DNA from 2 places in the Pseudomonas sp. SJZ078 genome. Region 1 is predicted to be linked to the other one. Evidence: riboswitches for the same ligand, from Rfam matches in the RefSeq annotation. Region 1 holds a riboswitch; the other holds the start of a gene.

Region 1 (12,069 bases):
ATGGCCGCTGGCGGCGAGTAACTGGCCGTCCAGTGAGGCACCACGATCGTCGAGGGTGAGCCGTCCTTCGGCAAACCAACGCACGGCCATCGGGTAGATCTGGTGTTCCCGGGCGTGAACCCGTTGTGCCAGGCTTTGCGGCGTGTCGTGCAACTCTACCGGTATTACTGCCTGTACGACCAGTGGTCCGCCATCGAGTTCCTCGGTGACAAAGTGCACCGAGCAGCCGTGCTCAGTATCTCCGGCTTCCAGCACGCGCTGGTGAGTGTGTAACCCTTTGTATTTGGGCAGCAGCGAGGGGTGGATGTTGAACAGGCGGCCCTGGTAGTGGCGTACGAAGCCGGCGCTGAGGATGCGCATGAAACCGGCCAGGACCACCAGGTGGGGATTGAAGGCGTCGATCTGTTCGATCAGCGCGGCGTCGAAGGCTTCGCGGCCCTCGAACGCCTTGTGATCCAGGACGCGGGTGTCGATACCCGCGTCCTTGGCACGTTGCAGGCCGTAGGCATCAGCGCGATTGGAAATCACCGCGCGGATACGGACCGGGCTGTCACCGGTCCGCGTGCTGTCGATCAGCGCCTGCAAGTTACTGCCGGTGCCGGACAGCAGCACCACGACGTTACAGGTTGCAGGCATGTTTTCCTGCATCAGTGAGCCTTGAGGTTTTTCAGCTCGACCTGGGCAGCGCCTTCGGCCGCGGTTGCGATCTGGCCGATGACCCAAGGCTGTTCGCCGGCTTCACGCAGTACGTTCAGGGCCGTTTCGACGTGCTCCTGGGCCACGCAGATCACCATGCCCACGCCGCAGTTCAGCACGCGGTGCATTTCGGTTTCGTCGACGTTGCCTTTCTCTTGCAGCCAGTCGAACACCGCCGGACGGGTCCAGCTCGCCACGTCGACCACCGCCTGGGCGCCTTTTGGCAAGACGCGCGGGATGTTGTCCAGCAGGCCGCCGCCGGTGATGTGGGCCATGGCCTTGACGGCGCCGGTGTCCTTGATCAGCTTGAGCAGCGGCTTGACGTAGATGCGGGTCGGGGCCATCAGCAGGTCGGTCAGTGGCTTGCCGTCGAGCTGGATGTTCTCGATGTCGGCGCCGGACACTTCGATGATCTTGCGGATCAGCGAATAGCCGTTGGAGTGCGGGCCGGAGGATGGCAGGGCGAGCAGGGCATCGCCGGTGGCGACTTTCGAGCCGTCGATGATTTCGGCTTTTTCCACGACGCCGACGCAGAAGCCGGCCAGGTCGTAGTCTTCACCTTCGTACATGCCTGGCATCTCAGCGGTTTCGCCGCCGACCAGGGAGCAGCCGGACAGTTCGCAACCGGCACCGATGCCGGTCACGACCTGGGCAGCGGTGTCGACGTTCAGCTTGCCGGTGGCGTAGTAGTCGAGGAAGAACAGCGGCTCGGCGCCGCAGACCACCAGGTCGTTCACGCACATGGCCACCAGGTCGATGCCGATGCTGTCGTGCTTGTTCAGGTTCAGTGCCAGGCGCAGCTTGGTGCCCACGCCGTCGGTGCCCGAGACTAGCACCGGTTGCTTGTAGCCGGCCGGGATCTCGCAGAGGGCGCCGAAACCGCCCAGCCCGCCCATGACTTCCGGGCGCGCAGTGCGCTTGGCGACGCTCTTGATGCGTTCGACCAATGCTTCACCGGCGTCGATGTCTACACCGGCGTCCTTGTAGCTCAGGGAGGGTTGCTTGCTCATGATCCAGGCCTTTAGGGGGGATTTCTGGGTAACGACCGATCGCCGGGGCCATTGAATAACCGTTGTACGAGTTATTCCGGGTGCCCGGCCATTGCCGGTCTGCGAAGGCGCGCGATTTTATCAGGCTTGTGAAGCAGCGGCCATCCTCGCGCCGACGGGCAGGGACATATCCGAGGAAAAAAACCGATATTTCTTCTGTTGGTGCTGCGCGGTGCGCCTGTATAAGGTGTAGCGGTAACCGGCTATGGTTACGCGGTGCGAAACTTCCATCGGGTTGTGAATGTTTTGCCAGATGCTGTGGTCACAGCCATGCTCGATTTTTCTTCACACGGCTTGTTCCAGTCGTCTATGTCCGGGAATCTTCCATGCGTTTGTTCAAATTCTTGTCCGTGGGCTGCTTGTCGCTGATCAGCCTGGCGAGCCATGCTGAAACCCTCAATGGCCTCTATCAAGTGCTCGAACCGGTGAGCAGCCAGACACCGGATGAGCGCAACCAGGCGACCCTGCGCGCACTCGATACGCTCGTGCTGCGCCTGACCGGCGACGCCAAGGCCCCCCAGAGCCCAGGGCTGGCGGCGATCCGCAAGGACCCGCAGCAGATCATTCTGCAATATGGCTACGACGCCGGCCCGCCGGAAAGCCTCAAGGTTGACTTCGATCCGACGAGCACCGACCGGGCCTTGCGTTCGGCCGGGCTGTCGCTGTGGGGTGTGAACCGGCCATCGATCCTGGGCTGGTGGCTCAACGACTCGGCCGAAGGCTCCAGCCTGGTAGGCGATGGTCAGGCTAGCGCCACGCTGTTGCGCCGTGCCGCCCAGCACCGGGGCCTGGCGCTGCACTTGCCACTGGCGGACTTGAGCGAGCAGATCGTTGCCACCGCGCCGAACCTGGAAGGCAGCGATCCGGCGCCGTTGCACGATGCCTCGGAACGATACGCGGCGGATGCCTTGCTGGCGGTCCACGCCAAGGAAGAGGGCGGTCAGTGGCGCGGAACCTGGCGCCTGTGGCTGGGCGACCAGCGTGAGCAGGGCACTGTCCAGGGCGCCGACCAGGCTGCGCTGGCCGATGCGGTGATGCTGGCGGTGAGTCAGCGCCTGGCGCCGCGCTTCGTGGCCAAGCCGGGTGTGGCCACCGAGCAGTCGCTGGAAGTGCAGGGCATGAACCTTGAGCGTTATGCCGCCCTTGGGCGTTTGCTCGAGCCGTTCGGTGGGCAGGTGCAGCGGGTCGAGGGTGATCGGATCATTTATCGGGTCAACGGCAGCGCGGAGCAACTGAAGGCGCAGTTGGCCCTGGCGAAGCTGCAGGAAATACCCGCCGGTGAAGCGGTTACCCCGGCGCCTGTGGTTCCGCCGGCTGCCGATGGAACGGCACCGGCAGCAGCACCGGCGCCCGCGCCGACGGCCAGTCTGCGGTTCCGCTGGTAGGTTTTCTTTCTTTATATAGCGGGGAGTGGTTCATGGGCGATACGCGGCGTTGGTTCTGGTTGGGCGGGGTTGCCCTGCTGTTCGCGTTTATCTATCTGCTGCATCCGATTCTGACGCCGTTCCTGGTAGCGTTACTGTTGGCTTATCTGTTTGACCCGGTGGTGGACCGCCTGGAAAAGCTCGGTTTGTCGAGAACCTGGGGTGTGGTGGCGGTATTTGCGCTGTTCACCTTGATTGTCAGCGCCCTGTTGCTGGTGCTGATACCGATGCTCGCCAAGCAATTGGTGCGTCTGTACGAGCTGGCGCCGCAGATGCTCGACTGGTTGCAGCACACGGCGGTGCCGTGGGTGCAGTCGAAGCTGGGCTTGGCGGATGGCTTCTGGAAGTTCGACAAGGTCAAGGCAGCCATCAGCGCCCACATGGGCCAGACCACCGACATCGTTGGCGTCGTGCTCAGCCAGGCCACCGCCTCGGGCCTGGCGCTGATCGGCTGGCTGGCCAACCTGGTATTGATCCCGGTCGTGAGCTTCTACCTGCTGCGGGACTGGGACGTGATGATGGCCAAGATCCGCAGCCTGCTGCCCCGGCACCGCGAAGAGCGCATCATGACCCTGGCTGGTGAATGCCACGAAGTGCTGGGTGCCTTCGTGCGCGGGCAGTTGCTGGTGATGGTGGCGTTGGGCTTCATCTATGCGGCGGGGTTGATGCTGGTGGGGCTGGAGCTCGGGCTCTTGATCGGCATGATCGCCGGGTTGGCCGCCATCGTTCCGTACATGGGGTTCGTGATCGGTATTGGCGCGGCATTGATTGCCGGGCTGTTCCAGTTTGGCGGCGATCTCTACCCCATGATCGGCATCGTGGCGGTGTTCATGGTTGGCCAGGCCCTGGAGGGCATGGTGCTGACACCGTTGCTGGTGGGGGATCGCATCGGCCTGCATCCGGTGGCGGTGATCTTCGCGATCCTGGCGGGCGGCGAGTTGTTCGGCTTTACCGGGATCCTGCTGGCGCTGCCGGTGGCAGCGGTGATCATGGTGCTGGTGCGTCATGTACATGATCTGTACAAGGATTCGGATATCTACAGCGGCGTTGAAGACCCCGAGCTGTAGGCCGACGCCAGTGTGAGACATGTCCTGGCGCCAGGGAAATGCTCGTCCCACTGTCCTGGCGCTGCAAACCTTTGATTTTGCTCGTGGTGCGGCGCATTGTGCGGCCCGCGCCACGGGTATAGACTTTGCCAACTTTACACAGAGGCCACTCACGGTTCCTTTGGAGCTGTCCAGCCAGCATGAAACCGATTCAGCTGCCCCTAGGTGTGCGTCTGCGTGACGACGCCACCTTCATCAACTACTACCCAGGCGCCAATGCCGCTGCACTCGGCTATGTCGAGCGGCTTTGCGAAGCCGACGCCGGCTGGACCGAGAGTCTGATCTATCTATGGGGCAAGGACGGGGTAGGGCGCACGCACCTGTTGCAGGCCGCTTGCCTGCGGTTCGAACAATTGGGCGAGCCAGCGGTATATCTGCCGCTGGCCGAGTTGCTGGATCGTGGCGTGGAAATCCTCGACAACCTTGAACAGTACGAACTGGTCTGCCTGGACGATCTCCAGGCCGTTGCCGGCAAGGCTGACTGGGAAGAGGCGCTGTTCCATCTGTTCAACCGGCTGCGCGACAGCGGTCGGCGCTTGCTGATCGCTGCCTCGACGTCGCCACGGGAGCTGCCGGTGAAACTGGCGGATCTCAAGTCCCGTCTCACCCTGGCGCTGATTTTCCAGATGCGTCCGCTCTCCGATGAAGACAAACTCCGTGCCTTGCAGCTGCGCGCTTCCCGCCGTGGCCTGCACCTGACCGACGAAGTCGGGCATTTCATCCTCACCCGTGGTACCCGCAGCATGAGCGCGCTGTTCGAATTGCTCGAACGCCTCGATCAGGCTTCCCTTCAGGCCCAGCGCAAGCTGACTATTCCTTTCCTGAAAGAAACCTTGGGCTGGTAAACACAGCGACCCTCGCCACAGGGGGTACAGCTTTGTAACCAGCAACCTCTAAGGCATGGAAAAACCTGCGGTCCTGCTGGGCAGCAGGCCACATGACTTTCAAAATGGGCTTAAGCGCTTAGATGTAGACGGAAAAGCGGGAAGTCACATTTTCATCGATTGAATTTGCAAATGAAGTCGATAGAAGGCATAGTCTCGCCATCTTTACTACTTCAGCCACGGTCGTGCCCATGCTCAATCGCTTCGCACCCCTCGTGCCTCTCGCACTCGTTACCCTGCTGTTCGGTTGCGCTGCCCACTCTCCAGTGTCGCAGCAAGCGCAACAACCACAGGTCAAGAACTCCGTTACCGCCCAGTCTTCTTCCATGACGTTCCAGGAAGAAATGGCAGACGACAAAGAACTCGCAGCCTTCGCCGGCAGCAAGCCTTATCAGCTCCCGGTGCTGGCCGACAGCATCCTGGAACGCGGCATGTCGCTGATTGGTACCCGCTACCGTTTCGGCGGCACTTCTGAAGCCGGCTTCGATTGCAGCGGTTTCATCGGCTACCTGTTCCGTGAAGAGGCCGGCATGAACCTGCCGCGCTCCACACGTGAAATGATCAACGTGAATGCGCCGCTGGTAGCTCGCAACCAGCTGGAGCCTGGCGACCTGCTGTTCTTCAGCACCAGTGGGCGTCGTGGTCGCGTCAGTCACGCCGGTATCTACCTGGGCGACAACCAGTTCATCCATTCCAGCAGCCGCCGCAGCGGTGGCGTGCGGATCGACAGCCTGGGCGACAGCTACTGGAACAAGACCTTCATCGAAGCCAAGCGCGCCCTCGCCATGGCACCGACCGTGGTCACCGCTCGCAAGTAAGCGCACATTTTGTAAGGCAAACTTAAAGTCTTACTTGAAGTTTGCCTCATAGCCGCTAGAATCCTTGATCATTGATTGATGGCAATCCGCCTGCGTATTCCGCAGGCGGATTGTTTTCATGTCCACGGCAGAAAAGCCGCATCCAGATCAGGATTGTTCTGCATATGTCGACGTCGGCCCGCCTCGCCCTCATCTGCCTTGTCGCACTGCTCAGCGCGTGCGCAAGCCGTACGCCACCGCCCGCACCAGTGCGGGCTCCCGTGGTCTTTGCCCCCGCGCAACCTTTGTCGCCTGCCGCTGAAGATGTGCTCTTCCGGGCGTTGGGCCTGGTCGGGACACCCTACCGCTGGGGCGGCAATACACCGGATTCGGGCTTCGATTGCAGCGGCCTGATCGGTTACGTGTACCGTGATGCCGCCGGTATTTCCCTGCCACGTTCGACCCGCGAGATGATCGGCATGCGCGCCCCGGATGTCGGCAAGGACGCGCTGCAAAGCGGTGACCTGATTTTCTTCGCCACCAACGGTGGCTCCCAGGTCAGCCATGCCGGGATCTATGTCGGTGAGGGGCGCTTCGTTCATGCGCCGGCCACCGGTGGTACGGTCAAGCTCGACAGTTTGTCCAAGGCCTATTGGCAGAAAGCCTACCTGAGCGCCAAGCGGGTGCTGCAACCGGAGCACTTGGCCCGTTATCCCTGATCCGCGGAGGTTGTCATGACCGCTCGCACTCTCAACCTCGATGATGCCCTTTACCAGTACCTGCTGGACGTTTCCCTGCGGGAGACGCCCTTGCAGCGACGTCTGCGGGACGAGACCCAGGCGCTGCCCATGGCGCGCTGGCAGATCGCGCCCGAGCAGGGGCAATTCCTGGCATTGCTGGTAAAACTCACCGGCGCCCGGCGCTTGCTGGAAGTCGGTACCTTCACCGGTTACAGCGCTTTGTGCATGGCCTGCGCCCTGCCGCAGGACGGTTCGTTGATCTGTTGCGATATTCCAGGTGACTACAACGCCGTGGCGCTGCGGTATTGGCGCGAAGCCGGGATGGCCGAGCGAATCGACCTGCGCCTGGCACCGGCCCTGGAAACCCTCGACGCTTTGGAGCGCCAAGGGCAGGGCGGCACGTTCGACCTGATCTTCATCGATGCGGACAAGGCCAACTACCCGGCTTACCTGGAGCGCGCGCTACGGTTGCTGCGTGGCGGTGGGCTGGTGATATTCGACAACACGTTGTGGAGCGGCCGGGTGCTGGAAGCCCAGCCCCAGAGCGAGGACACCCGTGCCATCCAGGCATTGAACCGCGCATTGAAGGAAGATCGGCGGGTGGATTTGTCGCTGCTGCCATTGGGGGATGGGTTGACCTTGTGTCGTAAGCTTTAAATACGGTTCCTGGTTGGATGATGTTGTGGCGAGGGGATAAATCCCCTCGCCACAGAGTTGTCCGCAGGCCATCGGCAGATTTATTTACCCGACACCCGCCATATTTTGTTTCCCACGTCATCGGCTACCAGCAACCCACCCTGCTTGTCGATCACCACGCCCACCGGCCGGCCCTGGGCTTTTTCATCTGCATTCAGGAACCCGGTCAATACATCCACCGGTTTCCCCGCCGGCTTGCCGCCGTTGAACGGTACGAAAATCACTTTGTAGCCACTGTGGGGCTTACGGTTCCAGGAACCATGCTGGCCAATGAACGCGCCTTCGGTGAAGGGCGCTGGCAGGGCGCTGCCTTCGGTGAAGGTCAGACCCAATGAGGCCGTGTGAGGGCCGACGGCGTAGTCCGGTGCGATGGCCTTGGCCACCAGCGCCGGGTTCTGTGGCTCGACCCGCACGTCAACGTGCTGCCCGTAGTAGCTGTAGGGCCAGCCATAGAAAGCGCCGTCCTTGACCGAGGTGATGTAGTCCGGCACCAGGTCGCTGCCGATCTCATCCCGCTCGTTCACCGCTGTCCACAACGCACCACTGTGCGGTTCCCAGGCCAGGCCGTTAGGATTGCGCAGGCCCGAAGCGAAAATGCGATGATTGCCGGTGGCGCGGTCCACTTCCCAGATCGCCGCGCGGCCTTCCTCTGCCTCCATGCCGTTTTCCGCGACGTTGCTGTTCGAACCGGTGGTGACGTAGAGCTTGCTGCCGTCACGGCTGGCAATCACGTTTTTGGTCCAGTGGTGGTTGATGGTGCCGCCCGGCAGGTCGACGACCTTGGTCGGCTGCGCCTTGATTTGCGTATCGCCGTCCTTGTAGGGGAAGCGGATCAGTCGATCGGTGTCGGCCACGTACAGGTCATTGCCCACCAATGTCATGCCGAACGGCGAGTTGAGGTTTTCCAGGAAGACCGTGCGGGTTTCTGCGATGCCATCGTGATTGGCGTCGCGCAACAACGTGATGCGATTGGGGCTGGGGACGCCGGCACCCGCGCGGCCCATGACTTTCTTCATTACCCAGCCACGGATGCCCTTGGCATCGTCCGGCTTGGGCGGGGCGTTGGTTTCCGCCACCAGCACGTCGCCATTGGGCAGCACGTAGAGCCAGCGCGGATGGTCCAGCCCCTCGGCAAACGCCACCACTTGCAGGCCTTCGGCCGCGGTTGGCTTGGCGCCCTGGGGCCAGCCGACGGCTTCGGCGATGTTGACGGTGGGGACCAGGGTCTTGTTCGGTTCGGGCAGTTTTGGCGATGGGCCGGTGCCATCGGAGACTTGCAGCGTGGAAGACTCGCCACAAGCGACAAGCCCTGCGGCGAGGGCAACGATCAGGAGGTGCGGTGGCTTGAGCATGCTGGCTTCCCTATGAATGCATGTAGTTATTCATAGAGAAGCATATACCGGCGATGGTTCAACCGGTCAGCCGTGGGCCTGTTTGAACAGCACGGCGATGCCCGGGTGGTAATGACCGGCCTCGTTGCGCAACTTGCGGTAGTTGTAAGGGAAATACCAGGCCACGGCGCAGGTGTTTTCCTTTTGCAGGTCATCGATCATGTCCTGCAGTTCTTCAGGGGTAGCACTTTGCTGGGCTTTCTGCGGGGCGACGAACAGGCAGCCCAGCTTCAGGTCGGTGGCATAGCTGATGCGCTTGGCATCGCTGGTGACATCTTGCAGGGGTTGGGTCAGGTTCAGGTTCTTGACCTTCGGCCAGCGTTGGGTGGCCTGGATGAAAGCGCGATCCTCGGCACCGGCAATGAACAGATCGGCGCTGACGTTGCGTTCGCCTTCTTCATTCTGTTTGCGGGTCGCGGTGTGCTGCAGCGTGACCATCTCGGCCATCCAGGCGGCGGCAGAGAGCAGGCCGAGGTTGGCCTTTTCATCGAACCAGTAGGGCGTATCGTTATCGCCGCGCACGGCGTTGTAGCGGTCGATACAGTCAAACCAGCGTTCCAGCACCGGGCGCAGGAATTCCAGCTTTGGATTGCTGATGATCATGCCTTGCATGTTTCTGCCCTCTTGTTTTTGTGATATCGGGTCGTAATGCCTATTTGATATCACTTGCCACAGCGTGACACAAGATTGGCGTCACTTTATTGATCCAGGCCCATAATCATTGCCGGGCCCGCGGCGGCTTTAATTGACGCTCCACCACCAACCCTCTAACCTTCGCGACTTGTTTCAGGTGCTCTGTGACCCGGTCGACAGAGTGAAACAGGGAAGCCGGTGAGAACCCGGCGCTGCCCCCGCAACGGTAAATGAGTCAAAGCTGCCATCAGGGTTGTTAACCCTAGTCACTGTGTCTGTCGGCACGGGAAGGCGCGCAGCTCGGCGTTACGCCGCTCATGAGCCCGGAGACCGGCCTGATCCATCCAACGGCATCACGGTGGGCGATGCCAGGCTTGTTGCCGTCTTTTCCCGTGCCCGCCTGCCGTTATCCAGTTCTCAACGGAGGCTTCCCCATGACCGGCTCCCCTGATACAGATGCGTCCGACCGCGACGAGCGTCACCTGGCGCGTATGCAGCGCAAGAAAGCCGTGATCGACGAGCGCATCGCCAATTCACCGAACGAATGCGGCTTGCTGTTGGTGCTGACCGGCAACGGCAAGGGCAAGAGCAGTTCGGCGTTCGGCATGCTGGCCCGAGCCATGGGGCATGGGATGCAGTGTGGCGTGGTGCAGTTCATCAAGGGCCGCAACAGCACCGGTGAGGAATTGTTTTTCCGGCGTTTCCCGGATCAGGTGCGCTTTCACGTCATGGGCGAAGGGTTTACCTGGGAAACCCAGGATCGACAGCGCGACATCGCGGCCGCCGAAACGGCCTGGGCCGTGTCGCGCCAACTGCTGAACGATCCGTCCATTGGCCTGGTGGTGCTCGATGAACTGAACATTGCGCTCAAGCACGGTTACCTCGATCTCGACCAGGTCCTGAGCGACCTGCAGGCGCGTCCGCCCATGCAGCATGTCGTGGTGACCGGCCGCGGCGCCAAGCCGGAAATGATCGAGCTGGCAGACACCGTCACCGAAATGGGCATGATCAAGCATGCCTTCCAGGCCGGTATCAAGGCACAGAAGGGCGTCGAACTGTGAGTGACCCTTCGTTTCCAGACCGCCAATGCCCGGCGGTACTGATTGCCGCCCCGGCGTCGGGGCAAGGCAAGACCACGGTCACCGCTGCCCTGGCCCGGCTGCATCGCAACCAGGGGCGCAAGGTGCGCGTTTTCAAATGCGGCCCTGATTTCCTCGACCCGATGATCCTGGAGCGCGCCAGCGGCGCGCCGGTCTATCAATTGGACATGTGGATGGTCGGCGAGCAGGAAAGCCGACGGTTGTTGTGGGAAGCTGCAGCCGAAGCGGACCTGATCCTGATCGAAGGGGTGATGGGGTTGTTCGACGGCACGCCGTCCAGCGCCGATCTGGCGCGACATTTCGGTGTGCCGGTGCTGGCGGTGATCGACGGCACGGCCATGGCTCAGACCTTCGGCGCCCTGGCCCTCGGGCTGGCGCGCTATCAGCCGGATCTGCCCTTCGCCGGCGTCCTGGCCAACCGGGTCGGCACCGTGCGCCATGCGCAATTGCTTGAAGGCAGCCTCACCGAAGGCCTGCGCTGGTACGGCGCGCTGTCCCGGGAAACCGGAATCGAGCTGCCAAGTCGTCATCTCGGACTGGTCCAGGCCAGCGAGCTGAACGACCTGGACCTGCGCCTCGACGCTGCGGCCGAGGCCCTGGCCGGCAGTTGCGAAGTGACGCTTCCGCCGGCGGTGACATTCGCCGCCCCCGCGGTGATTGCCGCGCAGCCGTGGCTCGACGGGGTCCGCATCGCCGTGGCCCGGGACGAAGCGTTTGCCTTCACCTATGGCGCGAGCCTCGATCTGCTGCGCGCCATGGGCGCGCAGTTGCGCTTTTTTTCACCGATCCATGACCACGAACTGCCCGAGGCGGACAGCCTGTACCTGCCTGGCGGTTATCCTGAATTGCATCACCTGGCCTTGGCCCGGAATGCGCCGATGCTGGCGGCAATCCGGGCACATCACCACGCCGGCAAGCCGTTGCTGGCGGAGTGCGGCGGCATGTTGTATCTGCTGGATTCGCTGACCGATGTCGAGGGCAATCGCGCCGAGCTGCTCGGGTTGCTCGCCGGTGACGCGCAGATGCAGAAGCGCCTCGCCGCCCTGGCGCTGCAATCGGTGGAGCTGCCGGAAGGCACTCTGCGCGGACACACCTACCATCACTCGCTGACCAGTACTGACCTGGAACCGATCGCCCGTGGCCATAGCCCTAACGGTGGGCGTGGTGCGGAGGCGGTGTTCCGGCAGGGGCGGATGACGGCCTCCTATGTGCATTTCTATTTTCCGTCGAATCCGCGGGCGATTGCCGCGTTGTTGGCGCCGGACCTTGAGGCTGCTTTGGCGAGCAAGCCCGCTCCCACATTGGATGGGTGTTCACAATTCTCTGTGGGAGCGGGCTTGCTCGCGAAGAGGCCATGACTGACAACGCATTTCCCAAGGCCGAACGCGACGCCATCTACCGCGCCATCGCTGAGCGCCGCGACATGCGGCATTTCATCGGCGGCACGGTTGAACCCCAGTTGCTGCGGCGCCTGCTGGAAGCCGCCCACCAGGCGCCCAGTGTGGGCCTGATGCAACCGTGGCGGTTCATCCGCATCAGCGACCGCGCATTGC
Region 2 (12,069 bases), on a different contig from region 1:
TGACCGTGGCCATCAGGATCTTGCCCTTGGCCTCCGGCTTGTCGCCTTTTTCCGCCTCGATGAACGGAATCAGGTGGGCCACGGCCTGCTTCATCACCCGGGCCGACTTGACCACCTGGGGCAGGAACATCTTGCCGGCACCGAACAGGTCGCCGACGATGTTCATGCCGGCCATCAACGGGCCTTCGATGACTTCGATAGGACGGGCGAACGACAGGCGCGATTCCTCGGTGTCTTCGACGATGTGGGTGGTGATGCCCTTGACCAGGGCATGCTCCAGGCGCTTGTTGACGTCCCAGTTGCGCCATTCCTCGGTTTCCGCTTCCTTGGTGCTGCCGTCGCCCTTGTACTTGTCGGCGATGGCGAGCAGGGCGTCGGTGCCTTCCGGGGTGCGGTTGAGGATCACGTCTTCCACGGCATCGCGCAGTTCCACCGGGATCTGGTCGTAGATCTCCAGCTGGCCGGCGTTGACGATACCCATGGTCAGGCCTGCGCGGATCGCATACAGCAGGAACACCGAGTGAATCGCCTCGCGTACCGGGTTGTTGCCGCGGAACGAGAACGACACGTTGGACACCCCGCCCGAGGTCAGTGCGTAGGGCAGCTCGTCGCGGACATAGGCGCAGGCGTTGATGAAGTCCACGGCATAGTTGTTGTGTTCTTCGATACCGGTGGCGACGGCAAAGATGTTCGGGTCGAAGATGATGTCTTCCGGCGGGAAGCCCACTTCATTGACCAGGATGTCGTAGGAGCGCTTGCAGATTTCCTTCTTGCGCGCCTCGGTGTCGGCCTGGCCGGCTTCGTCGAACGCCATCACCACCACGGCGGCGCCGTAGCGTTTGCACAATTTGGCGTGATGGATGAACTGCTCGACGCCTTCTTTCATGCTGATGGAGTTGACGATGCCCTTGCCCTGGATGCACTTGAGGCCGGCCTCGATCACTTCCCATTTCGACGAGTCGATCATGATCGGTACGCGGGAGATGTCCGGTTCGCCGGCAATCAGATTGAGGAAGGTCACCATGGCCTTCTTCGAATCGAGCATGCCCTCGTCCATGTTGATGTCGATCACCTGGGCGCCGGCCTCGACCTGCTGCAGGGCCACTTCCAAGGCTTCGGTGTAGTTGTCTTCGCGGATCAGCCGGGCGAATTTGGCGGAACCGGTGATGTTGGTCCGCTCGCCGACGTTGACGAACAGCGAGCTGCGATCGATGGTGAACGGTTCCAGGCCCGACAGGCGGCAGGCCCGGGGGATTTCCGGAATCTGCCGCGGAGCATAGCCGGCCACGGCCTGGGCGATGGCTTCGATGTGCGCAGGGGTGGTGCCGCAGCAGCCGCCGACGATGTTCAGGAAGCCGCTCTGGGCGAACTCTTCGATGACCTTGGCGGTTTGCGCTGGCAGCTCGTCGTACTCACCGAACTCGTTGGGCAGGCCGGCGTTGGGGTGGGCCGAGACGTGGGTGCTGGCCTTGTTCGACAGCTCTTCCAGGTAAGGGCGCAGTTCGCGGGCCCCCAGGGCGCAGTTCAGGCCCACGGAGATCGGCTTGGCGTGGGCCACGGAGTTCCAGAACGCTTCGGTGGTCTGGCCGGAGAGGGTGCGGCCGGAGGCGTCGGTGATGGTGCCGGAAATCATGATCGGCAGCTCGACGCCCAGTTCTTCGTAGACCCCTTGCACGGCGAAGATCGCCGCCTTGGCGTTCAGGGTGTCGAAGATGGTTTCGATCAGAATCAGGTCGGCGCCACCCTCGATCAGGCCTTTGGTGGCCTCGGTGTAGTTCTCCACCAGTTCGTCGAAGGTCACGTTGCGATAGCCGGGGTTGTTCACATCCGGCGACAGTGAGCAGGTGCGGCTGGTCGGGCCGAGCACGCCGGCGACGAAGCGTGGCTTGTCCGGTGTTTCGAGGGTCTTGGCGTCGGCCACCTTGCGGGCCAGGCGCGCACCCTCCAGGTTCAGCTCATAGGCCAGGCCTTGCATGCCGTAGTCGGCCTGGGATACCTGGGTGGCGTTGAAGGTGTTGGTTTCGAGGATGTCGGCGCCGGCGTCCAGGTAGGCTTTTTCGATGGAGCCGATCACGTCGGGACGGGTCAGCACCAGCAAATCGTTGTTGCCCTTGACGTCGCTCGGCCAGTCGGCAAAACGCTTGCCGCGATAGTCCTGTTCCTCCAGCTTGTAGCTCTGGATCATCGTGCCCATGCCGCCGTCGAGAATCAGGATACGTTCCTTGAGGGCCTGCTGGAGAAGATAAAGGCGAGCGCTGCGATCGGACATAGGACTACCTGGAGAAAAGACCATTACGAAGCCAGGAATCATAGCAAACCTGTGCCGGATTTGATCGTGGGCGGCTTTTGCATGAATGTTGCTCATGTTTGCAAGGGGCTGCTGGCCCGGTAGAATCACCGTTCCATCTCTTAGGGACCGAGACATGCCGTACCGCGTCTTATTCGGCAGTCTGTTGCTGCTGTTGTCTTTTACCGCAGCCGCCAAGGATCCCCTACCAGCGCTGTCCTACACCCGCGACATCCAGCCGATCTTCACCGAGAAATGCGTGGCCTGCCACGCCTGCTACGACTCCGCCTGCCAGTTGAACCTGGGCAGCGGCGAAGGCGCGGCCCGGGGCGCGAGCAAAATGTCGGTGTATGACGGCGAGCGCCGCCAGGCCGCCGTCCCGACCCGCTTGTTCTATGACGCTTCCGGCCCACAGGCCTGGCAGCGCAAGGGCTTCTATTCCGTACTCGATGCCCAGGGCAGCCAGGCTGCATTGATGGCGCAGATGCTGGCGTTGGGACACGGCGCACCGTTGCAGCCCAACGCCAAGTTGCCGGAAGACATCGTGCTGGGCCTGGAGCGTGAAAACAGCTGCGCGATGCCGGGGCAATTCGATGGATACGCTGCCGCCCACCCCAGGGAAGGCATGCCCCTGGCGGTCACCGGCCTGACCGATCAGCAATACCAGACCTTGCAGCGCTGGCTGGCCGCCGGCGCCCCCATCGACCAGCAAGCCTTGGCTCCCAGTGCCGCCGAAGCCTTGCAGGTGCTGCAATGGGAGAACCTGCTCAACGCCCCTGGCGCCCGGCAAAGCCTGGTGGCCCGCTGGTTGTTCGAGCACTGGTTCCTGGCGCATATCTATTTCAAGGACGGCGAGCCGGGGCATTTCTTCCAGTGGGTGCGCTCGCGCACGCCCAGTGGCCAGCCGATCGACCTGATCAATACCCGGCGCCCGAACGACGACCCCGGCACCCGTGTCTATTACCGACTCTGGGCGGTGCAAGGGGTGATCGTGCACAAGACCCACATCACCTACGGGCTGAGTGCGGCCAAGCTGGCGCGGATCAAGAGCCTGTTCTACAAGGGCAACTGGCAGGTCACGGCGTTGCCCGGCTATGGGCCGGAGCGCCGCTCGAACCCGTTCTCCACCTTTGAAGCGATCCCGGCCCAGGCCCGCTATCAATTCATGCTCGATAACGCCGAATATTTCGTGCGCACCTTTATCCGGGGCCCGGTGTGCCGCGGCCCGATCGCCACGGATGTGATCCGCGACAACTTCTGGGCGCTGTTCCAGGCCCCTGAGCACGACCTGTACATCACCGATCCGAACTATCGCGGCCAGGCCACGCCATTGCTGGCGATGCCGGGGCAGAACGATGATGTGGGCAGCGTTGTCAGCCTGTGGCTCGACTACCGCGACAAGCGTAACGCCTACGAGGCCTTGCGCCGGAACAATTACGCCGAACTGCCGGCGCCGAGCTGGTCGACGCTGTGGGCCGGCAACGACAATGCCTTGCTGAGTATTTTCCGGCACTTCGACAGCGCCTCGGTTACCAAGGGCCTGATCGGCGAAGTACCGCAGACAATGTGGCTGTTCGACTTCCCTTTGCTGGAACGCACTTACTACCAGTTGGCGGTGAATTTCGACGTGTTCGGCAACGTTTCCCATCAGGCTCAGACGCGGCTTTACTTCGATCTGATTCGCAATGGCGCGGAACAGAACTTCCTGCGCCTGATGCCGGCCGGTGCCCGGGAAGGCTACCTCGACGACTGGTACCAGTCCGGTGGAAAATTCAAGATGTGGCTGGATTACGAGAGCATCGACAATGACAAACTGACTGCCCTCAAGCTTGACGAGCGCGACCCCAAGGGCGATTTTGCCCGGCAATTGCTGCTCCGCTATGGCGAACTGAATGCGCGACCCGACCCGATCAACCGTTGCGACGGCGCCTATTGCTCGCGCCCGAACATCGCTCCGGCCCTGCAGAACGCCGAGCAGGCCCTCAGTCGCCTGGTATCGCGCCCGGCGGCGGGGCTTCGGGTGATCGACCAGTTGCCGGAAGCGACGATGCTGCGTGTCGAAACCGCCGATGGCCATCGCGAGGTCTACAGCCTGCTGCGTAACCGCGCCCATAGCAACGTGGCGTTCCTGCTGGGTGAGGAGCGGCGCTACCAACCGGGGCTGGACACTTTGACGGTGTACCCGGGAGTGCTCAGCAGCTACCCGAACTTCATGTTCAATGTCCCCGCCGGGCAAGTCCCGGCGTTCGTCGACGCCATGGAGAGCGCTCAGGATGAGCATGCGTTCCAGCGGATTGTCGAACGTTGGGGAATTCGTCGCAGTCACCCGCAGTTCTGGTACTACTTCCATGACCTGAGTCGCTACATCGAGGAAACCGAGCCCTTGGAGGCCGGCGTGCTGGACATGAATCGCTACCAGAACCTCTGACCGGCCTGTCCGGCGGCGAGCCCGTACCGCGGGCTGCTTTCCTGACAAAAATACTGGGACTTTGTCCGGCGCCCTGATTTGGCGTAAACTGCCGGCAAGCCTGCGAGGAGTTTCCATGACCGCCATTACGATTACCGATGCCGCCCACGATTACCTGGCCGACCTGCTGTCCAAGCAGAACACACCGGGTATCGGGATCCGCATCTTCATCACCCAGCCCGGCACCCAGTACGCAGAGACGTGCATTGCCTACTGCAAGCCGGGAGAAGAAAAACCCGAAGACACCGCGTTGGGGCTCAAGAGCTTCACCGCCTACATCGATTCGTTCAGCGAAGCGTTCCTGGACGATGCGGTGGTCGACTACGCCACCGACCGGATGGGCGGCCAACTGACCATCAAGGCACCGAATGCGAAAGTGCCGATGGTCAACGCCGACAGCCCGATCAACGAGCGCATCAACTATTACCTGCAAACCGAAATCAACCCGGGGCTGGCCAGCCACGGCGGCCAGGTGTCGCTGATCGACGTGGTGGAAGACGGCATTGCGGTGCTTCAGTTCGGCGGCGGCTGCCAGGGCTGTGGCCAGGCTGACGTGACCCTGAAGGAAGGTATCGAGCGCACGTTGCTCGAGCGTATCCCGGAACTCAAGGGCGTGCGCGACGTGACTGACCACACGCAGAAAGAAAACGCTTACTACTGATTGTTGCGGGCCGGCCTGCCACCATCGCGAGCAGGCTCGCTCCCACAGGATCTGTGGTGGATACATAATTTGCGGCCACCCCGACCCCCTGTGGGAGCGGGCTTGCTCGCGAAGTCGTCAGCACAGTCAACATCGATGCAGACTGACCCACCGCTTTCGCGAGCAAGCCCGCTCCCACCAGGGAGTTGTGCTGAGCGGCTGACGGGTTCAGGGCCTGTACAGATGGGCATGCCCGGCGCGGTAGAGCGATGATTCGCTGAACACGTCGTTGCCCAGCACCCGCCCCACCAGAATCAGCGCCGTGCGGCGAAAGCCCTTGGCGTGCACCTTTACAGCAATGTCGGCCAACGTCCCCACCACCCAATCCTGATCCGGCCATGTCGCCCGGTGAATCACGGCAATCGGGCAATCCGCGCCGTAGTGGGGCCACAACTCTTCGACGATTCTTTCCAGATGATTGACCCCCAGGTGGATCGCCATGGTCGTTCCATGCTGTGCCAGGCTGGCCAGTTCTTCCCCGGCAGGCATGGCGGTCTTGTCCGCGTAGCGGGTGAGAATCACGCTCTGGGAAATGTCCGGCAAGGTCAGTTCGGTGCCCAGCAGGGCGGCGCAGGCTGAGGTTGCGGTCACTCCGGGAATGATCTCGAAGGGGATGTCCAGTTCCCGCAGGCAACGAATCTGCTCGCCGATGGCGCCGTACAGGCTCGGGTCGCCCGAATGCACCCGGGCGACGTCCTGGCCGTTGCGATGGGCTGTCTCCATCAGCGCGATGATCTGTTCCAGGTGTAGTTCGGCGCTGTTGATCACCTGTTCGGCGCAGTGGCCCTCGAGCACGGCGGCGGGCACCAGGGAGCCGGCATAGATGATCACCGCGCAGCTGCGCACGAGCCGCTGGCCCTTGACAGTGATCAATTCCGGATCGCCAGGGCCGGCGCCAATGAAGTAGACGGTCATGACCGGTTCCTGAAAATAGAGTGGGGAGCGATGTCTGAATGAAGATCGCTCATGATCCATGGGGCACGATTATCGGGTTTTACGACGCGACCGCCAATGCCAGGGTAGCCTGGGCGCACTTCTGGCGGGGAATTCGCAAGGTGGCGGTCGTTTTGCCCAATCGTTCGGCGAGGGCCAGCGCCGCGCTTTCGGCCACGCCATAGCAACCTGTGCGCTCGAAAGCGACCTGCGAAGGGTGGCTGAGCCGTTCCCGGTAACCCGCCAACTGGGCGGCACTGAAGAAGGTCAGCGGCAGGCCCAGTTGCCCCGCCAATTCGAGCAGGCCCGGTTCGTCACGTTTGAGATCGATACTGGCCAGGGCGCCTACCGCCTCAAGCGCGATCCCATGGGCCTGCAACGTCTCATCCAGCAATATTCGCAACACGCTGGCCGGGCAACCGCGCTGGCAGCCCAGGCCAACCACCAGCACCTGCCCGCTATTCATGCCTCGTGGCGAGCTTGACCGTCACGGCGGAACAGCCAGGCGCTGATCAGGCCCAGGGCCAGCCAGAACGCGACGTTGGTCAATTGCGAGGCGATCTTGAACTGGCTTTCAAGGGCTTCGGGCGCCAGCATCGAGTGGACTTCCGGCTGCGGTGCGCCGATAACATGGGGCACCAGCAATGTCGCCACACCCAGCAGCTTGAGCAGCCAATGCCTGCCGAACGCGATCAGGGCGATGCCCACGGCCGTGGACGCCGCGGTGCCGATCCACCACATTTGCCGTTGAGCCAGGTCGGCCGCGGCGGTACCGGGCAGTTCCGGCGGCAGGCCGAGGGTCGGTGCGAGGACGAACGTGGCATAGCCGGCCAGGCCCCAGAGCAGACCCTGGGAGGTGCGGGTGGGGGCGCGCAAGGTGTACAGACCCGCCAGCATCAGGGCGAAACCCACCGCGACTACCAGATTGCCACCAGTGGTGGACAGCACGCGCTGCCAGCCATCTTCGGGCTCCCAGGCTTCGGCATCATGGGTATGGGCGACGCCGTCGGCATGCTGGTGAGCCTCGACAGCGACTTCGGCAGCCGGGGCTTTTTCATAGGTTTCGGCCTGCAGGATCAGCGGCGAAACCCACAGGCTCTGCAGGAGGGTCAGCAGCAGGGCGGCCAGCAAACCACTGAACCCGGCGGTTTGTGCGATACGCTTGATCATGTCGGCAGGTCTCAATGGCACGGGAAGGCGGCGCTGTGGCGGGTGTCGTGGGCCGCGTTGTGCACCGCCTCGATGTGGGAGAAACCGGCGAAATAGACCAGGCCGGCACCCATGATCGAGGCGAGGATCGCCGCGCTCAGGCGCTGGCTCAGGGTCGTGGTGCTGCTGGCGGTGCGGGCGGTGGTGCTGATGGTCGACATGGCGCTTCCCTCTGTTCTTGTCTTGGTCAGTGGGTAAATCGAGCGCAATGAAACCCCGGGCAAAAAAGCCCGTCAGGATCCGAACAGCGCCCGCCCACCGCGGGTTTGTTGATGTTTGAGTTATGGGCCGGTCTCCGGGCTCACGAGGGGCAGGGCCTGGGCCTTGCCTGCAAGCGCCACCTTCCCATGCCATCGGGCACAGTGGATCTGACGCTTCGCTCGCTTACCGTTGCGGGGGCAGCACCGGACTGACGTGGCCTGGAAGTAAAGCACACGATTCACCGGTTTCCCGTTTCACCCTGTGAAGGGCACCCATTACTAGGCGCACAGGAGAGCATGGCTGGGGGTGGGGCGTCAATGAAACCGAGTCGCGGCCATCGCGAGCGGGCTCGCTCCCACAGGGGAATGCATTTCAAATGTGGGAGCGAGCCTGCTCGCGATGAGGCCGGCACAGACGCCACAGAACTCGAAGACATTGACCCGCCCCCACACCCTGCGTAGCCTTGCGCCTTCGAGGTTCTTCGGTTTGCGCCGAAGCTAAGAAGGGAACGCGGTCCAAGCCGCGGCTGCCCCCGCAACTGTGAACGGTGACGTTCCTGCCAGGCCACTGTGCATGCCGCACGGGAAGGCGCAGGAATTGCCAGGGCTTTCCATGAAAGCCGGGACCGGCCCGCCGTCAGCCAGGAGACCTGCCTCGAGACAGATTCTCACTACAACCGGGCGGGGTGATCCGGTGGCGAAATCTTCCGCGCACCCTTGTGCCTGCGGTTGTCGTCCCGTTTGCCCGCCACCTTGCCAAAGGGCATCCGATGAAAACACTGGCCAAACTTCCCGTCACTATCGTTACCGGGTTCCTCGGCTCGGGCAAAACCACGTTGCTGCGACACATGCTCGATAATGCCCAAGGCCGGCGTATCGCGGTGATCGTCAACGAATTCGGCGAGCTGGGCATCGACGGTGAGATCCTCAAGCAGTGCTCCATCGGCTGCACCGAAGAAGAAGCCAACGGCCGCGTCTACGAGCTGGCCAACGGCTGCCTGTGCTGCACGGTGCAGGAAGAGTTCTTCCCGGTGATGCGCGAGCTGGTGGCCCGGCGCGGCGACCTCGACCATATCCTCATCGAAACGTCCGGCCTGGCCTTGCCCAAGCCGCTGGTCCAGGCTTTCCAGTGGCCGGAAATCCGCAGTGCCTGCACCGTCGATGCGGTGATCACTGTGGTCGACAGCCCGGCCGTGGCCGCTGGCACCTTCGCCGCTTTCCCCGACCAGGTCGATGCCCAGCGCAAGCTCGATCCGAACCTGGACCACGAGTCGCCGCTGCACGAACTGTTCGCCGATCAACTGGCGAGCGCCGACCTGGTGATCCTCAACAAAGCCGACCTGATCAGCCCGGAAGACCTGGCGAAAGTCCGTCTTGAGGTAGCCGAGGAACTGCCACCGGCGGTCAAGGTCATCGAAGCCAGCAGCGGTCGCCTGCCGCTGGAGGTGCTGATCGGCCTGGGGGCTGGTTCCGAAGAACACATCGACAGCCGCCACAGCCATCACGACCACCATCATGACGGCGACGATGACGACCACGATCATGACGCCTTCGATTCCATCTCCATCGAGCTGCCCCAGGCCGACGAAAGCCTGTTGCTGGACGCGCTGACGCAACTGGTGGTCCAGCACGGCGTGCTGCGGGTCAAGGGCTTTGCGGCGATCCCGAACAAGCCGATGCGCCTGCTGATCCAGGGAGTGGGCACGCGTTTCGACAAGCATTTCGACCGCCAGTGGGGCGCCGATGAAGCGCGGGTGACGCGTCTGGTGTTGATTGGCCAGGCGCTGGATGCCGGGCTGCTTGAAGCGCAGCTGCGCGCCGCCCTCAGCGTCTAAGCCATGCACCTGCTCAGGACCCAGCCCGGCGGTTTCGTGTCGGATGACAACATTGCCGACCTGGGACAAACCCCCGCCGAGCTGGTGATCCTGTGCAGCGGCGACTCCAGCCTGGCGCTGCTGGCTGAAGCGGCGCGGCAGTTGCCGGACGACTACCCGCAGTTTCGCCTTGCCAACCCGATGCAGGTGCAGAACCACGCCTCGGTGGATCTTTACGTCGAGGACGTGCTGCGTCACGCCAGGGTCATCTTGCTGTCGCTGCACGGCGGTATCGGCTATTGGCGCTACGGCATCGAACGCTTGATGGAATTGGCCGGACGCGGGGTGACGTTGATCCTGGTGCCGGGTGATGACCGGCCGGACCCGGAACTCAGCGACTTGAGCAACGTGCCCGCTGTCGACCGCGACCGGCTCTGGCAGTTTTTGCGCCAGGGTGGGCTGGGTAATGCCCTGGATCTGTTTCACAACCTCGGCAGTCAATGGTTCGGGCGCGACTACGCTTGGGCCGAACCGCGGACTTTGCCACGCACGGCCATCTACCACCCGCAGAAAACCAGTGCCAGCCTCGACGACTGGCAAGCTGACTGGCAGGCCGATCAACCGGTGGCGGCGGTGCTGTTCTACCGTTCCCACCTGCAAGCGGCGAACACGGCGTTCATTGACGTGTTCTGCCAGCGGCTGCAAATGGCCGGGCTCAATCCGTTACCGATAGCGGTGGCGAGCCTCAAGGAGCTTGGTTGTCTGGCGCAGGTCGAAGACTGGCTGGACGAGGTGGAGGCCGGGGTGATCCTCAACACCACCGGGTTTGCCCAGTCGAGTCCGGAAGCGCCGCATTTGCGGCCGTTTCGTCGCAACATTCCGGTGATCCAGGCGATTTGCGCCCAGGACAACGAACCCGGCTGGCGAGCCAGCGAGCAGGGCCTGGGCCCGCGGGACCTGGCGATGCACATTGCCTTGCCGGAACTGGACGGGCGGATCATCAGCCGCCCCATCAGCTTCAAGGACATGGCCTGGCGCAGCGAGCGCAGCCAGAGCGATGTGGTCTGCTACCGCGCGGTGCCCGAGCGCATGGATTTCGTCGCCGAACTGGCCCGGCGCTGGACCGCACTGGCGCGCCTGCCCAATGGGCAGAAGCGCGTGGCGCTGATCCTCGCCAACTACCCGACCCGGGACGGACGCATCGGCAACGGCGTCGGCCTGGACACCCCGGCGGCGGCGTTGAACATCCTGCGCGCCATGCGGGATGAGGGCTATCCGCTGCCCGCCGAACTGCCTGCCAGTGGCACCGCGCTGATCCAGCAACTGCTCGGTGGTGTCAGCAATGACCTGGACAGCCTCGACCTGCGCCCATGCCACCAAAGCCTGGCGCTGGAGGCTTACCAGGCCATGTTCGACGCACTGCCCGAGGCCAATCGCCAGGCGGTGCTGGAGCGTTGGGGCTCGCCCGAGGCGGACCCGATGTTCCGCGCCGGTCGCCTAATGATCGCCGGCCTGCGCCTGGGCCTGACGTTCGTCGGCATCCAGCCGGCCCGGGGTTATCAGGTCGACCAAAGTGCCGTGTACCACGACCCGGACCTGGTGCCGCCCCATGGCTACCTGGCGTTCTATTTCTGGTTGCGCCATACCTATGGCGCCCATGGTGTGATTCACGTCGGCAAGCACGGTAACCTCGAATGGCTGCCGGGCAAAGGCGTCGGGTTGTCGCAAAGCTGCTGGCCGGACGCGCTGCTGGGGCCATTGCCGAATATCTATCCGTTCATCGTCAACGACCCGGGCGAGGGCGCCCAGGCCAAGCGGCGCACCCAGGCGGTGATCATCGACCACCTGATGCCGCCGCTGACCCGCGCCGAAACCTACGGGCCGCTACGTAACCTCGAGTTGCTGGCCGACGAGTACTACGAAGCACAATTGCTCGACCCGCGCCGCGCCCGGGAACTGCAGCGGGATATTCTGAACCTGGTGCGCGAAACCCACATCGATCGCGAGCTGCAATTGGACGCCGACGCCGACGCGGCGATCTGGCTGCCGCGCCTGGACACCTACCTGTGCGATCTGAAGGAGTCGCAGATCCGCGACGGCCTGCATATTTTTGGCGAGTCGCCCGGCGGGCGGCTGCGCATCGACACCTTGCTGGCGTTGCTGCGCATTCCCCGGGGTGATGGCAAGGGCGCGCAGTCGAGCCTGTTGCGCGCGCTGTCGAAGGCATTCGGGCTGGGTTTCGATCCGTTGGATTGCGCCTTGGCCGACCCGTGGACCGGCGACCGTCCCGAGGCATTGCGGCAGGTCAGCGATGAGCCGTGGCGCACTGTCGGCGATACCCGCGAGCGCCTGGAGCTGTTTGCGGCAAGCTTGATCGAGCGGGCCCTGCAAGGCCGGGTCGAGCAATTGGAAGCGCCGGGCTGGCAGGACGTCAGCAGCATCATCGAGAGCCTGCGGTC

The links. A riboswitch is a leader RNA that binds a small molecule or an ion and turns the genes downstream of it on or off. The one in region 1 is predicted to bind cobalamin.
Region 2: it holds a riboswitch for cobalamin, as region 1 does, so the genes downstream of both, FBY02_RS08095 (CbtB-domain containing protein) here and cobO (cob(I)yrinic acid a,c-diamide adenosyltransferase) in region 1, are expected to answer to the same signal.

The regions. Positions count from the first base shown of each region.
Region 1 is NZ_VIUG01000041.1:27,193-39,261, reverse strand. Features, by position in the region: gene purN (phosphoribosylglycinamide formyltransferase) at 1-636, opposite strand, end outside; gene purM (phosphoribosylformylglycinamidine cyclo-ligase) at 648-1,706, opposite strand; gene FBY02_RS25300 (DUF2066 domain-containing protein) at 2,072-3,130, shown strand; gene FBY02_RS25295 (AI-2E family transporter) at 3,163-4,236, shown strand; gene hda (DnaA regulatory inactivator Hda) at 4,416-5,120, shown strand; gene FBY02_RS25285 (C40 family peptidase) at 5,351-5,977, shown strand; gene FBY02_RS25280 (C40 family peptidase) at 6,142-6,675, shown strand; gene FBY02_RS25275 (class I SAM-dependent methyltransferase) at 6,691-7,353, shown strand; gene FBY02_RS25270 (sorbosone dehydrogenase family protein) at 7,434-8,744, opposite strand; gene FBY02_RS25265 (hypothetical protein) at 8,811-9,395, opposite strand; cobalamin riboswitch at 9,555-9,770, shown strand; gene cobO (cob(I)yrinic acid a,c-diamide adenosyltransferase) at 9,851-10,477, shown strand; gene FBY02_RS25255 (cobyrinate a,c-diamide synthase) at 10,474-11,874, shown strand; gene bluB (5,6-dimethylbenzimidazole synthase) at 11,871-12,069, shown strand, end outside.
Region 2 is NZ_VIUG01000006.1:36,430-48,498, forward strand. Features, by position in the region: gene metH (methionine synthase) at 1-2,269, opposite strand, end outside; gene FBY02_RS08065 (fatty acid cis/trans isomerase) at 2,424-4,715, shown strand; gene nfuA (Fe-S biogenesis protein NfuA) at 4,831-5,415, shown strand; gene cobM (precorrin-4 C(11)-methyltransferase) at 5,623-6,369, opposite strand; gene FBY02_RS08085 (cobalamin biosynthesis protein) at 6,449-6,853, opposite strand; gene FBY02_RS08090 (CbtA family protein) at 6,850-7,557, opposite strand; gene FBY02_RS08095 (CbtB-domain containing protein) at 7,569-7,757, opposite strand; cobalamin riboswitch at 7,865-8,088, opposite strand; cobalamin riboswitch at 8,255-8,469, shown strand; gene cobW (cobalamin biosynthesis protein CobW) at 8,567-9,631, shown strand; gene cobN (cobaltochelatase subunit CobN) at 9,635-12,069, shown strand, end outside.